One region of the Kitasatospora sp. NPDC001527 genome, then DNA from elsewhere that is predicted to be linked to it. Evidence: riboswitches for the same ligand, from Rfam matches in the RefSeq annotation. Region 1 holds a riboswitch; the other holds the start of a gene.

Evidence for each region. A riboswitch is a leader RNA that binds a small molecule or an ion and turns the genes downstream of it on or off. The one in region 1 is predicted to bind S-adenosylmethionine.
Region 2: it holds a riboswitch for S-adenosylmethionine, as region 1 does, so the genes downstream of both, ABT238_RS19985 (aminotransferase class V-fold PLP-dependent enzyme) here and thrC (threonine synthase) in region 1, are expected to answer to the same signal.

Annotation. Positions count from the first base shown of each region.
Region 1 is NZ_JBEPAM010000088.1:8,674-15,697, forward strand. Features, by position in the region: gene ABT238_RS37565 (extracellular solute-binding protein) at 1-931, shown strand, start outside; gene ABT238_RS37570 (cupin domain-containing protein) at 963-1,313, opposite strand; gene ABT238_RS37575 (DUF3263 domain-containing protein) at 1,417-1,728, shown strand; gene otsB (trehalose-phosphatase) at 1,784-2,635, shown strand; gene ABT238_RS37585 (alpha,alpha-trehalose-phosphate synthase (UDP-forming)) at 2,610-4,088, opposite strand; gene ABT238_RS37590 (glucosyl-3-phosphoglycerate synthase) at 4,127-5,134, opposite strand; SAM riboswitch class I at 5,296-5,427, shown strand; gene thrC (threonine synthase) at 5,443-6,723, shown strand; gene ABT238_RS37600 (ubiquitin-like small modifier protein 1) at 6,789-7,024, shown strand, end outside.
Region 2 is NZ_JBEPAM010000020.1:65,843-72,866, forward strand. Features, by position in the region: gene qcrB (cytochrome bc1 complex cytochrome b subunit) at 1-624, opposite strand, end outside; gene qcrA (cytochrome bc1 complex Rieske iron-sulfur subunit) at 621-1,691, opposite strand; gene qcrC (cytochrome bc1 complex diheme cytochrome c subunit) at 1,688-2,497, opposite strand; gene ctaE (aa3-type cytochrome oxidase subunit III) at 2,685-3,305, opposite strand; gene ABT238_RS19975 (DNA-binding transcriptional response regulator) at 3,698-4,123, shown strand; gene trpD (anthranilate phosphoribosyltransferase) at 4,272-5,348, shown strand; SAM riboswitch class IV at 5,456-5,573, shown strand; gene ABT238_RS19985 (aminotransferase class V-fold PLP-dependent enzyme) at 5,625-7,024, shown strand, end outside.

The sequences.
Region 1 (7,024 bases):
CGCGGACGTGCTCTCCCTGGAGACCCAGGCGAACATCATGGAGCAGTTCTCGCACGCCGGGCAGGTGCTCGGCACGCAGTACGGCATCCCGTTCGTCTCCTCCTCCCGGGTGCTCTTCTACAACAAGGCGATCTTCCAGAAGGCCGGCATCGCCCAGCCGCCGGCCACCTGGAACGAGCTCAAGGCGGCCGCCGAGAAGATCAAGCTCAAGGTCCCCGGCGTCGTGCCGTACGGACTGCCGCTCGGGCCCGAGGAGGCGCCCGCCGAGTCGATGCTCTGGACGCTGAGCGGCGGCGGCAGCCTCTCCGACGACGTCGGCAACTACACCATCGACAGTGCCCAGAACCAGGCCACCTTCACCTGGCTGAGGAACAACCTGGTCGTCACCGGCCTGACCCAGCCCGAGCCCGGCAAGGTGAACCGCACCCCGGTGTTCAGCGACTTCGCGGCCGGCAAGGTGGCGATGCTCAACGGGCACCCGACGCTGCTGCGGATGGCCACCAACGGGAAGATCGACTTCGGGACGGCGCCGATCCCGAGGAAGGACGGCCTGGCGAAGACCGGCAGCCTCGGCGTCGCCGACTGGATGATGGCGTTCAAGGCCAACGGGCACCGGAACGAGATCCGCACCTTCCTCTCCTTCGTCTACGGCAAGGAGAACCAGCTCAGGTTCGACGAGACCTACAACCTGCTGCCGGTCACCCAGGACGCCTTCGACGCGATGACCAAGGACCCGAAGCACGAGGACCTCAAGCAGTTCGCGGCGGGCCTGGGCAACGCCAGCTTCTACCCGTTCGGCGACCCGGCCTGGGCGGAGGTCTCCAACCGGATCAAGGCCGGCATCGGGGCGGCGGTGACCGGCGACCCCAAGCCGGTGCTGGAGGACCTCCAGCAGGCAGCCGTCAAGGAGGCGGCCCGGATCCGCAAGTGAATCCGGGCCGGGCGGGCAGGCGGGGCGGGTCTCAGAAGGTGATCGCGTAGACCTTGCGGAGCGTCTCGTGGACGGTCCAGGTGGTGCGGTCGCCCGCCCGCAGCACCCCGCAGTCGCCCGGGCCGAGCTCCAGCGTCGGGCCGCCGTCGACCACGACGGTGGCCCGGCCGCTCAGCACCACGAACACCTCGTCCGCCTCCACGTCGGTGGCCACGCCCGGGGTGATCTGCCAGATGCCGGTCTCCCCGGTGGCGGACCCGGTGAGCACCCGGCCGGACACCTCGGGGGCGCCCGAGACGATCTGCGCCGGGTCGAGCGGGTCGGGGACGAGGTCCGCGGTCGGGACGTGCAGGGCGAAGGCGGCGGCCGGGATGCTGGTCATGGGGGTGACGCTAGCCGCCGGACCGGGGCCGCGCAGGACGCAGAGTGTGTCGGGTCCGCGGGGGAGAATGACACTCCGTAGTGATGGACGGAGGTGGGCCCCGATGGGCGCGGACGACGAGGCGGCGCGGGAACCGGACGCGCCCGGTGCGGACGGTTCCCCCGGCACGCCCGGCACGCCCGGCACGCCCGGCACGCTGGACGAGCGGGACCGGGCCGTGCTGGAGCTGGAGGGCCGCTCCTGGCGGACGGCCGGCGCCAAGGAACGCGCCGTCCGGGAGGAGCTGGGGCTCTCCAGCACCCGGTACTACCAGCTGCTGAACGCACTGCTGGACCGGCCGGAGGCGCTGGCGCACGCGCCGGTCCTGGTCAACCGGCTGCGCCGGGTCCGCGACGCCCGCCGGGCGGCCCGGTAGCCACGGCCGCCGCGCCGGGGGTGTCCGCCCGGGACAGCTGGGTACGGTGCCAGGCATGGGCCTTGCCGACATTGCGCGACCACTGACGGATGCCGGGCGCGCGGGGCTGGCGGCGCTGCTCGCCGCGCCCCGTGACGTCGTGATCGCCCTCGACTTCGACGGAACGCTCGCACCGATCGTCCCCGACCCGAGCCGGGCCCGGGCGCACCCGGGCGTGGCGCCCGCACTGCGCGCGCTGGCGCCGCGGGTCGGCACGGTCGCCGTGGTGACCGGCCGCCCGGCCGCGCTGGCCGTGGAGTACGGCGGTCTCGCCGGACTCCACGGCGTGGTGGTGCTCGGCCACTACGGCGCCGAGCGCTGGGAGGACGGCGAGCTGACCGCGCCGCCGCCGCACCCGGGCGTGGCCGCGGTGCGCGAGCGGCTGCCGCGGGTGCTGGCCGGACTCGGCGCGCCGGACGGCACCTGGGTGGAGGACAAGGGCCGCTCGGTGGCCGTGCACACCCGGCGCACGGCCGAGCCGGCCGCCGCGTTCGAGCTGCTGCGCGCGCCGATGGAGGGCCTGGCGGGCGAGCACGGGCTGGTGGTGGAACCGGGCCGGATGGTGCTGGAGCTGCGGCCGCCCGGGGTGGACAAGGGAGCGGCGCTGACCGGGCTGCTGCGCGAGCGCGGCGCCCGCTCGGTGCTCTACGCGGGCGACGACCTCGGTGACGTCCCGGCCTTCGCGGCGGTGGAGAAGCTGCGCGGGGAGGGCCTGGCCGGGCTGCTGGTGTGCAGCGGCGCGGTGGGCGAGGCGCCGGTGCGCGAGCTCGCCGACCGGGCGGACCTGGTGGTCCCGGGCCCGGCCGGCGTGGTGGAACTGCTCGGCGCGCTGGGGGAGGAGCTCAGCGGCCCGGCCGCAGGGCGTTGAGCTGGTCGAGGAACCACTGCTGCGGGGGCAGCGCCGTCGCCGCGGCGGCCAGCCGCTTGGTGCGCTCGGCGCGCTCCCCGGCCGGCATGGTGAGCCCGGCGTGCAGCGCCTCGGCGGTGGCCACGACGTCGTACGGGTTGACGCTCAGCGCGTCCTCGCCGAGTTCGGCGTGCGCGCCGGCCTCCCGGGACAGCACCAGCGCGCAGCCCCGGTCGGAGACCACCGGGACCTCCTTGGCCACCAGGTTCATGCCGTCCCGGATCGGGTTGACCAGGGCCACGTCGGCCATCCGGTAGGCGGCCAGCGAGCGCGGGAAGTCGTCGTCGACGTGCAGGATCAGCGGCTTCCAGCCGGGCGTGCCGAACTCCGCCTCGATCTCGGCGGCGAGCGCCCGCACCTGGTCGGTGTAGGCCCGGTACTCGGCGAGGTCGGTGCGCGACGGGTAGGCGAAGGCGATGTGCACCACCCGGTCGTGCCACTCGGGGCGGGTGCGCAGCAGGTGCCGGTAGGCCAGGAAGCCGCGGACGATGTTCTTGCTCAGCTCGGTGCGGTCGACCCGGACCACGGTGCGCCGGTCGCCGACCGCGGTGCGCAGGGCGGCGAGCCGCTCGTCGACGTCCGGGCGGTGGGCGCGCTCGCGCAGGAAGTCGGCGTCGGCGCCGAGGCCGTGCACGCCCAGCGCGGTGGTGCGGCCGGCGTGCGCCACGGTGAGCGCCTCGCGGTCGACCTCCGCGCCGAGGAAGCGCTCGCAGCAGTCGGCGAAGGCGAGTGCCCAGCGGCGGGTCAGGAAGCCCGCCCGGTCGGCGCCGAGGATGCCGGTGAGGACGGCCTCGGAGATGTCGTCGGGCAGCAGCCGCAGGTACTCGGGCGGCGCCCAGGGGGTGTGCGAGAAGTGGCCGATCCGCAGGTCGGGGCGGGCGGCGCGGAGCAGTGCCGGGACGAGCGAGAGGTGGTAGTCCTGCACCAGGACGGCGGCGCCGGGGGCGGCCTCGGCGGCGAGCGCCTCGGCGAAGGCGGTGTTGTAGGCGGTGTAGGCCTGCCACTCGGTGCGGAAGCCGGCGTCGAAGGCGGGGGCGGTCGGGGTGTTCCAGAGCAGGTGGTGGACGAACCAGAGGGTCGAGTTGGCGATGCCGTTGTAGGCGCGGGCGAAGGTCCGCGGGTCGATGTCGAGCATCCGCACGGCCTGTCCGCCGACGTCGTGGCCGGCCCGGTCGAGGCGGCCGTCCGGGGCCTCGCGGGCGGCCCGGCGGTCGGCGTCGGACAGCGCGGCGCAGACCCAGACGGCGTCCGGGTCGTCGATGGCGGAGAGCCCGGAGACCAGGCCTCCGCCGCCTCTGCGGAGGGTCAGCGTGCCGTCGTCCGCGGTGCCGAAGGACACCGGCCCCCGGTTGGACGCCACCAGGACGGGGGCGGCGCCGGTCGGATTCGAACGTTCGGTCGTGTCAGGGCCCATGGTTGGTTGGTTGCCGGGGGTCCGGGGTGGCAAACGTGTCAGTGCCGGGTGGCGTACTCGGGCACGGTGTGCATCGGGGGGCGTTCGGTCGCGGTGACCGGGTGGGTGTGGGCGGTGAAGGCACGGGTGCGCGGGTCGCGGGTGAACTGGGTGAGCCGCGGGTGGAGCAGGTCGGCGGAGGCCTTGAGCCGGTGGGTGCGGTCGAGCCGTTCCAGCGCGGTGCGGTAGATGGTGGCGGCCATCCGGCCGAGCGCCTGGCCGTCCTGGTGCCGGTGGTGGCGCACGCCCACGTCCACCTGGGCGAGGGCGTCCAGGCCGGCCGTCTCCAGGGCGTCCACCAGCAGGCCGAGCTCGACGCCGTAGCCGGTGGGGAAGGGCAGCCGCTCCAGCAGCGAGCGCCGGGCCGCGTACTCGCCACCGAGCGGCTGGACGAAACCGGCGAGTTCCGGCCAGTGCAGGTTGAGCAGCGGGCGGGCGACGAGTTCGGTGACCCGGCCGCCGCCGGCCGGCACGACCGCGCCGTCCGTTTCGAGCGGCCGGTCGTACATCGCCTTGACCAGCTGGATGTCCGGTTCGGTGAGCAGCGGGCCGATGATGCCGGAGACCAGGGCGGGGTCGAACTCGCGCAGGTCGGCGTCCACGAAGCAGACGATCTCGCCGCGGGTGACCAGCAGCGAGCGCCAGAGCACCTCGCCCTTGCCGGGGGCGGCGGGCAGCCGGGGCAGGATCGCGTCACGGTGCACGACGGTGGCGCCGGCCTCGGCGGCGACCTCGGCGGTGGCGTCGGCGGAGCCGGAGTCGACCACCACCAGCTCGTCGACCAGCGGCAGCCGCTCCATCAGCTCGCGGCGGATCACCCGGACGATCTCGCCGACGGTGGCCTCCTCGTCCAGGGCGGGCAGCACGACGCTGACCGTGCCGGCCGGGCCGAGTGCGCGCTTGGCCGCGGCCAGTGTGCGCACCGGGCGGTCGGCCGCGCTCCACGAGCGCCGGCGCAGCCAGGACGCCGTCTCGGGGAGGAGCTCGGAGGTCGGTTCGGCGGGCACGGTGCGCTCCTCGGCGGGTTCGGGTACGGGGCCGGGTGGGACGGGGCATCTCGCGTGGCGGACGGTGCCGTTCGGGGTTGACGCCTTCGGATACAGTCTTCGTACAGCGGTCGGACCTTCGCACGCCGGGGTCTCCGCTGAGCAGGACCACAACTTCACAGAGCTCATCCAGAGGGACTGAGGGAACGGCCCGTTGACGTCCCGGCAACCTTCTCGCGCGGACGGCTTCGGGCCCCGGCGGGACAGGTGCCAATTCCGGCCCGGGCGCGACCGCGTCCCGGGGAAGATGAGGAGAGAGGCCTCGCCCCATGGCTATCGACACCGCCGCACCCGTCACCGTTGACCTCGGCCCCGCAGCCCAGCTGTCCTGTCGGGAGTGCGGAACCCGCTTCCCGCTCGGTCCCAGCTTCGCGTGCGTGGAGTGCTTCGGCCCGCTGGAGATCGCCTACGACTTCGGCGGCGAGGGCGCCGAGGAACTGCGCAAGCGGATCGAGGCCGGTCCCGCGTCGATCTGGCGCTACGCCCCGCTGCTGCCGGTGCCCGCGGACGTCGCGACCAAGCCGAACCTCAACCCGGGGTGGACCCCGCTGGTGAAGGCCGACAACCTGGGACGTGAGCTCGGCTTCACCGCCCAGCTGCACGTCAAGGACGACTCCGGCAACCCGACCCACTCCTTCAAGGACCGCGTGGTGGCCTGCGCCATCGAGGCGGCCCGCGCGTTCGGCTACACCACGCTGTCCTGCTCGTCGACCGGCAACCTGGCCGGCGCGGTGGGCGCGGCGGCGGCCCGGGCGGGCTTCCGGTCCTGCGTGTTCATCCCGCACGACCTGGAGCAGGGCAAGGTCGTGATGGCCGGGGTGTACGGCGGCGAGCTGGTCGGCATCGAGGGCAACTACGACGACGTGAACCGGTTCTGCTCGGAGCTGATCGGCGACCCGGCCGGCGAGGGCTGGGGCTTCGTCAACGTCAACCTGCGGCCGTACTACGGCGAGGGCTCCAAGACGCTCGCCTACGAGATCTGCGAGCAGCTGGGCTGGCGGCTGCCGGAGCAGATCGTGATCCCGATCGCCTCGGGCTCGCAGCTCACCAAGATCGACAAGGGCCTGCAGGAGCTGATCAAGCTCGGCCTGGTCGAGGACCGGCCGTACCGGATCTTCGGCGCCCAGGCGGCGGGCTGCTCGCCGGTCTCGGCCGCCTTCAAGGCCGGCCACGACGTGATCCGGCCGGTCAAGCCGGACACCATCGCCAAGTCGCTGGCGATCGGCAACCCGGCCGACGGCCCGTACGTGCTGGACATCGCCCGGCGCACCGGCGGCGCGGTGGAGGACGTGACGGACGAGGAGGTCGTGGCCGCGATCCGGCTGCTGGCCCGCACCGAGGGCGTCTTCGCGGAGACCGCGGGCGGCGTGACGATCGGCGTGCTCAAGAAGCTCGTCGAGACCGGCCGACTGGACCCGTCCAAGGAGACCGTCGCGATCAACACCGGCGACGGCCTGAAGACCCTCGACGCCGTCGCGGAGGCCGGGATGACCGCCGTCATCCGGCCGACCCTGGAGTCCTTCCGGGACGCCGGCCTGGCGACCGCCTGACCTTCGCGACCCCCACCCGCCCAGCCCCACCGCGACCGCACCGCGACCGCACCGAGGAGACCCCCATGAGCGCCAACGTCCGTATCCCGACCATCCTGCGCACCTACACCGGCGGCGCCAGCGAGGTGCCCGCCGAGGGCGCCACGCTGGGCGAGGTCATCGCCGACCTGGAGAAGAACCACGCCGGGATCGCCGCCCGCATCCTGGACGACACCGGCAAGCTGCGCCGCTTCGTCAACGTCTACGTGAACGACGACGACGTGCGCTTCGCCGAGGGCCTGGCGACGGAGATCAAGGACGG
Region 2 (7,024 bases), on a different contig from region 1:
CAGGAACATCTGGATGTACGTGCCGATCAGCGGGGTCGCCAGGACGGCGCCCTCCATGAACCGGATACCGGTGCCGGAGAGCAGGTCGTCGGGCAGCGAGTAGCCGAAGAAGCCGTCGAACATGCCCAGGACCAGCAGCAGGAAGCCGAAGACCCAGTTGATCTCGCGCGGCTTGCGGAACGCGCCGGTGAAGAAGACGCGCAGCATGTGCACGAACATCGCCGCCACGAAGACCAGGGCGGCCCAGTGGTGGATCTGGCGGACCAGCAGGCCGCCGCGCACCTCGAAGCTGATGTCGACCGTCGACGCGTAGGCCTCGGACATCGGGATGCCCTTGAGCGGCACGTACGAGCCGTCGTAGATGACCTCGCCCATCGAGGGCTTGAAGAACAGCGTCAGGTAGACGCCGGTCAGGATGATGATGATGAAGGTGTAGAGGCAGATCTCGCCCAGCATGAAGGACCAGTGGTCCGGGAAGATCTTGCGCAGGTTGGCCTTGGCGAGGGAGTAGATCCCCAGCCGGCCGTCCGTCCAGTCCGCCGCCTGCTCCCACTTGTTCGCGGGCTTGGCGCGCGTGCTGGCCGGCTTGGCGGCGCCGGAGGTGGTGCTGCTCGCACTGCTCATCGAGCACGCTCCCAGAAGCTCGGGCCGACGGCTTCGTCGAAGTCGCCGTGGGCGACCAGGAAGCCCTTCTCGTCAGTGGTGATCTTCAGCTGCGGCAGCGGGTGGCCGGCCGGGCCGAAGATGACGCGCGCGCCGTCCGCCAGGTCGAAGGTCGACTGGTGGCAGGGGCAGAGCGCGTGGTGGGTCTGCTGCTCGTACAGGCTGATCGGGCAGCCGACGTGGGTGCAGATCTTGGAGTAGGCGAGGATGCCCTCGAAACCCTTCTCCTTGGACTTCTCGTCCTTGATGTCCTCCGGCGCGATGCGCACCAGCATGAGGGCGTCCTTCGCGATGCGAACCTGGAAGTCCTCGGAGTGCGTGGTCAGACCCTCGGGCATCGCGAACACCAGGGAGCCCTGGATGATGTCCTCGGCCTTCATCGGCAGGTTGGTGTTCATGTTGATCAGCTGCAGCGGCTTGGCCTCGGTGGCCTCGTCCCAGCCGGTGTGCTGCAGCTTGTCCTCGGGCAGCGGGCCCAGGTCGCGGAGCAGGACCACGCCGGAGAGCGGGACCAGCGCCATCGAACCGATGAGGGTGTTGCGGATCATCTTGCGGCGGCCGAAGCCGGACTCGGCGGCGCCGGTCCTGAACTGCTCGATGACGTCCGCGCGGACCTCGTCGTCGGCCTCGATCGGGTGACGCTCGGCCGGGATCTCGTGGTCCGACATCAGGGTGCGGGCCCAGTGGACCGCGCCCGCGCCGATGAGGAACAGCGCGACGCCGAGGGTCATGCCGAGCGCGAAGTTCAGCGCGCTGACGTTGCCCAGCGGCCAGATGTAGACGATCTTGTCCGGGTCGATGGCCACGTACGAGGCGATGAAGCCGATGGTGGCGATCATCGACACGACGAACATCAGCGACACCTGACGCTCGGCCCGCTTGGCGGCCCGCTCGTCGATGTCGGTGCGGCGCGGCTCGTGGGCCGGCAGGCCGGGGTCGGCGAACGGGTCGCCGTGGGCGGCCACCTCGTGGTGCCCGGCGGAGCCGTGGGACTCCGGGAGCTTCTCTTCTGACATGTCGTGGCTCATGACTTCTTGGCCTTGGTGGTGTGGGCGGCGACCCAGATCGCGACCGCGATGAGCGCGCCGAGACCGAAGATCCAGCCGAACAGGCCCTCGGTCACCGGACCGAGGCTGCCGAGCGTGAGACCGCCGGGGTTGGGCTCATCGTTGGTGGTGTGGCGGACGAAGGCCACGATCTGCTTCTTCTGCTCCTCGGGCATGATGCTGTCCGGGAACGACGGCATGTTCTGCGGGCCGGTCTGCATGGCCTCGTAGATGTGCTTGGCGTCCACGCCCTCCAGCGACGGGGCGTACTTGCCCTGGGTCAGGGCACCGCCCTGGCCGGCGAAGTTGTGGCACTGGGCGCAGTTGGTGCGGAACAGCTCGCCACCCTTGGCGAGGTCCTCGGGGTTGGTCGAGGTGACCTGCTCCTCGGTCGGCGTCACCGGGCCGGGGCCGAGCGAGGCGACGAAGGCGGCGAGCTGGTCGATCTCCGCCTGCGAGTAGATGTTCGGCTTGCGCGGCACCTGGGCGCCGGGCTGCTGGGCCGGCATGCGACCGGTGCCCACCTGGAAGTCGACCGCGGCGGAGCCGACGCCGACCAGGCTCGGGCCGTCGCTGCTGCCCTGGCCGTTCAGGCCGTGGCAGGAGGAGCAGCCCACGGCGAAGAGCTTCTTGCCCTCGTCGATCGCGAGCGACTGCGCGGCGACGTCGGCCTGCGCCTTGTCGGCGGGCGCGAACGCGGCGTACAGCCCCCCGGTTGCCGCCAGGGCGAGAAGTAGGACGACCAGCGCCGCCAGTGGGTGGCGCCGTCGTGCGGAGAGCTTTTTCACGGAATAACCCCGGTGTCAGGATCTGGTCGACTGGTGGGTGCACCCGGCGGCCGGTCTGGCCGGCACGAGGCTGCCTGTCTAGGGCTGCGCGCGCGGTCGGTCGGTGGGAGCGTCGGCACCGGCGAAATCGGGCCGTCGCCGGTGAGGGCGGGACCCGAGGCCGGTGGCCAGCGACCTGATCAGCTGGTTACTTGATCAGGTAGATGGTCGCGAACAGGCCGATCCACACGACGTCGACGAAGTGCCAGTAGTACGACACGACGATCGCGGCGGTGGCCTGCTCGTGCGTGAAGCGCTTGGCTGCGTACGTCCGTCCCAGGACCAGCAGGAAGGCGATCAGACCACCCGTCACGTGCAGACCGTGGAAGCCGGTGGTCAGGTAGAACACCGTGCCGTACGGGTCGGAGGACAGCGAGAGGCCGTCCTTCTTGACCAGCTCGGTGTACTCGAAGATCTGGCCGCCGATGAAGATCGCGCCCATCACGAAGGTGATGATGAACCACGAGCGGAGCTTCTTCACGTCCCCGCGCTCGGCGGCGAAGACGCCGAGCTGGCAGGTGAGCGAGGAGAGCACCAGGATCGTGGTGTTGACCGAGGAGAAGGGCACGTTGAGGGCGTGCGCCTTCTCGGTCCAGAACTCCGGCCCCTTGACGGAGCGGAGCGTGAAGTACATCGCGAAGAGGGCCGCGAAGAACATCAACTCGGAACTGAGCCAGACGATCGTTCCGACGCTGACCATGTTCGGCCGGTTGACCGATCCGTGCGCGTGCCCGGTTTCTACTGCTGTTGCTGTCGCCACGACGGACATTATGTCGGTCCCTTATTCCGTCTTCACGCCGGGGGGTCTCCCTCGGAGTGTCCGGTGCGTGCGGTATGCCCCCTTGGCGGCCGACGGGCCGTCCATACCCTTGCCGAGCAGCGGCGTGTCCCTTTTCTGACGGTTCCTGAAGGGCTTCTTCCGGGCCTGCGGCGGCGTGTCGCGGCGGGCCCGCGGGGCGCCGGGTAGTAAGGGGAGAGGCCACCCGTCCGCCGTACGGGTGGTCCGCGCGGGCGGGGGTGACGCGCCGTGCTCCGCCCGGACCAGTCGCCGGCCCGACGGCTCCGGACGGATCTCTCCGGAAGGGCTCGGCGGCGGGTGATCGGGAGTAGCATCCGGGGAGAGGCGAACGTGGTCCGGATCACACGTGAGGGAGCAGGCCCATGGCGTACACGACCGACGGGACGTTGACCGTCCTTGTCTACAGCCACGACCGCACCACCCGCGAGCAGGTGCTGACCGCTCTCGGCCGGCGGCCCGCGGAGGACCTGCCGGAGCTGGACTACCTGGAGTGCGCGACCACCCCCGCGGTGCTCAAGGCGCTGGAGAAGGGCGGCATCGACCTCTGCGTCCTGGACGGCGAGGCGGTTCCGGCCGGCGGGCTCGGGCTCGCCCGGCAGCTGAAGGACGAGATCTACGGCTGCCCGCCGCTGCTGGTGCTGATCGGCCGGCCGCAGGATTCCTGGCTGGCGGCCTGGAGCCGGGCCGACGCGGCGATCTCCCAGCCGGTGGACCCGGTGGCGCTGGCCGAGGCCGTCGCCACCCTGCTGCGGGCCCGGCAGGCGAAGCGGGCGCCGGCCACCCGCTGAGGGTCTTCCCGCCCCGCCGTCTCATCCCGCGTCTCAACAGCAGAGAAGAAGGGTGAACGGCACGGCCCCGGCACCCCACCGCTCGATAGGCTGACTTTCGTCCCTACGTCCTTCCCCGGTCCCCGGGGAGCGAGAGCTGGAGTCAGCCATGGTGAACGCGCACCCTGCGAACGGCGGTAGCGAGCCCGCGCAGGTGGTCCGCACCTGGCCGGACATCCTGTCGGCGCTGCTGAGGGGGGAGGACCTCGACCGCTCGGCCACCGCCTGGGCGATGGACCGGATCATGAGCGGGGAGGCCTCCCCGGTGCAGATCGCCGGCTTCATGGTGGCGCTGCGGGCCAAGGGCGAGACGGTCGACGAGATCTCCGGCCTGGTCGACTCCATGTACACCCATGCCGAGCCGCTGGACATCCCCGGCCCGGCGGTGGACATCGTCGGCACCGGCGGCGACCGGGCCAAGACCGTCAACATCTCCACCATGTCGGCGATCGTCGCCGCGGCGGCCGGCGCCAAGGTGGTCAAGCACGGCAACCGGGCGGCCTCCTCCTCCAGCGGTTCCTCGGACGTGCTGGAGAAGCTGGGCATCAACCTCCGCCTGCGGCCGAGCCGGGTCGCCGAGGTCGCCGAGGAGGTCGGGCTCACCTTCTGCTTCGCGGCCACCTTCCACCCGTCGATGCGGTACGCCGGTCCGGCCCGCAGCGAGCTCGGGGTGCCCACCGCCTTCAACATCCTCGGTCCGCTCACCAACCCGGCCCGGGTGACGGCGCACGCCATCGGCTGCTTCGACACCCGGCTCGCCGGGCTGATCGCCGGCGTGCTGGCGCGGCGCGGGGCGAGCGCGCTGGTCTTCCGGGGCGACGACGGGCTGGACGAGCTGACCATCACCACCACCTCGCGGGTCTGGGTGGTCCGGGGCGGCGCCGTCACCGAGACCTCCTTCGACCCGCGTGAGGTCGGCATCGAGCCGGTCGGCATCGAGGCGCTGCGCGGCGGGGACCCGGCGTACAACGCGGAGGTCGCGCGCCGGCTGCTGGCCGGCGAGCACGGGCCGGTGCGCGACGCGGTGCTGCTGAACTCGGCGGCCGCGCTGGTGGCGCTCGACCTGACCGACGCGCCGCTCGCCGAGCAGCTGGAGTCGGCCATGCGGCGCACCGCCGCGGCCATCGACTCGGGTGCCGCGGGCGATCTGCTGAAGCACTGGTCGGAGGCCACCGCCCGGTCCTGACGCGGCCGTTGGGGCCCACCGGGAGTCCTCCCGGTGGGCCCTCGCGCATGTCCGGGATACGGACGGCTGTTTGACCACGGGCCGGACGCGACCTAGAGTCTTCGCCAGGTCATGAGCGACAGCGTCAAGCCCCAGCTGGCTGTCCGGCAACCCTCCGTCCGTGGCGGGGTGCCCTGGGTGAGGACCGGGTCACGTGGCGAGCCGTCCGCGTGGCAAGCGCGGACGCCGGACTGATCGCACTCCCGGGGTCCCTGACCCGTACAGGAGTGCATCCCCATGTCTCTGGCCTCCCACCCGTCGCCCGCCGCCACCCTTGTTTCGGCGAGCTCCGCACAGCCCCTCCCGTGCGCCCCCCTCGCCGTGCTCGGCCACGACGTCCAGGTCCCGCTCGCCAACGGCGAGAAGGTCGGCTACGCGGCGCTCGACTACGCCGCCAGCTCCCCGGCGCTCCAGCGGGTCTGGGACGACGTCGCCGCCTACGCCCCCTACTACGGCAGCGTGCACCGCGGCGCCGGCTACCTCTCGCAGCTCTCCACCGACCTGTTCGAGCAGAGCCGCCGCACCATCGCCGAGTTCCTCGACCTGCGCGAGGGCGACCAGGTGGTCTTCACCCGCGCCACCACCGACTCGCTCAACCTGCTGGCCGGCGCCGTCCCGGCCGGGACCCAGGTGTTCGCCTTCGAGACCGAGCACCACGCCTCGCTGCTGCCCTGGGCGCACGCCGGCCTGCCCGTCACCTACCTGCGCGCGCCCCGCTCGCACGCCGAGGCCGTCGCCGCCTTCGACGCCGCGCTGACCGGGGCCCCCGAGGGCCCGAAGCTGCTCTGCGTCACCGGCGCCTCCAACGTCACCGGTGAGCTCTGGCCGGTCGCCGAGCTGACCCGCACCGCCCACCGCCACGGAGCCCGGGTGGTGCTCGACGCCGCGCAGCTGGCCCCGCACCACCGGGTCTCGGTGCGCGAGCTGGGCGTCGACTGGATCGCCTTCTCCGGCCACAAGCTGTACGCGCCGTTCGGCGCCGGGGTGCTGGCCGGCCGGGCGGACTGGCTGGACGCGGCCGACCCGTACCTGGCCGGCGGCGGCGCCACCCGCACGGTGGCCCGGGAGACCGACGGCTCGGTGGCCGTGCAGTGGCACACCGGCCCGGCCCGGCACGAGGCCGGCTCGCCCAACGTCATCGGCGCCTACGCGATCGCCTCGGCCTGCCGGGCGCTCACCGAGGCCGGGTTCGACGCGCTGGAGGCCCGCGAGCGGGCGCTGGTCGCGCGGCTGAAGGCCGGGCTGGCCGAGATCCCCGAGGTCCGGGTGCTGAACCTGTTCGGCGCCGACTCGGACCGGGTGGGCGTGCTCTCCTTCGTCGTCCGGGGCTGGAACAGCTCGCACTTCTCGGCCGCGCTGTCCGCCGAGTACGGCATCGGCGTCCGCGACGGTCTGTTCTGTGCCCACCCGCTGGTGCGCACCCTGCTCGGCGACGAGGAGGCCGCGCCCTCGGAGTGCGGCGCGCCGGAGCCGTCGCTGCCCGGCGAGCGCAGCCTGAACGCGATCCGGGTGAGCTTCGGCGCGGGCACCCCGGACGAGCACGTGGACCGGTTCCTGACCGCCGTCCGCGAGCTGGTCACGGACGGCGCCGCCTGGACCTACCGCAACGAGGGCGGCCGCTGCGTCGCGGACACCCG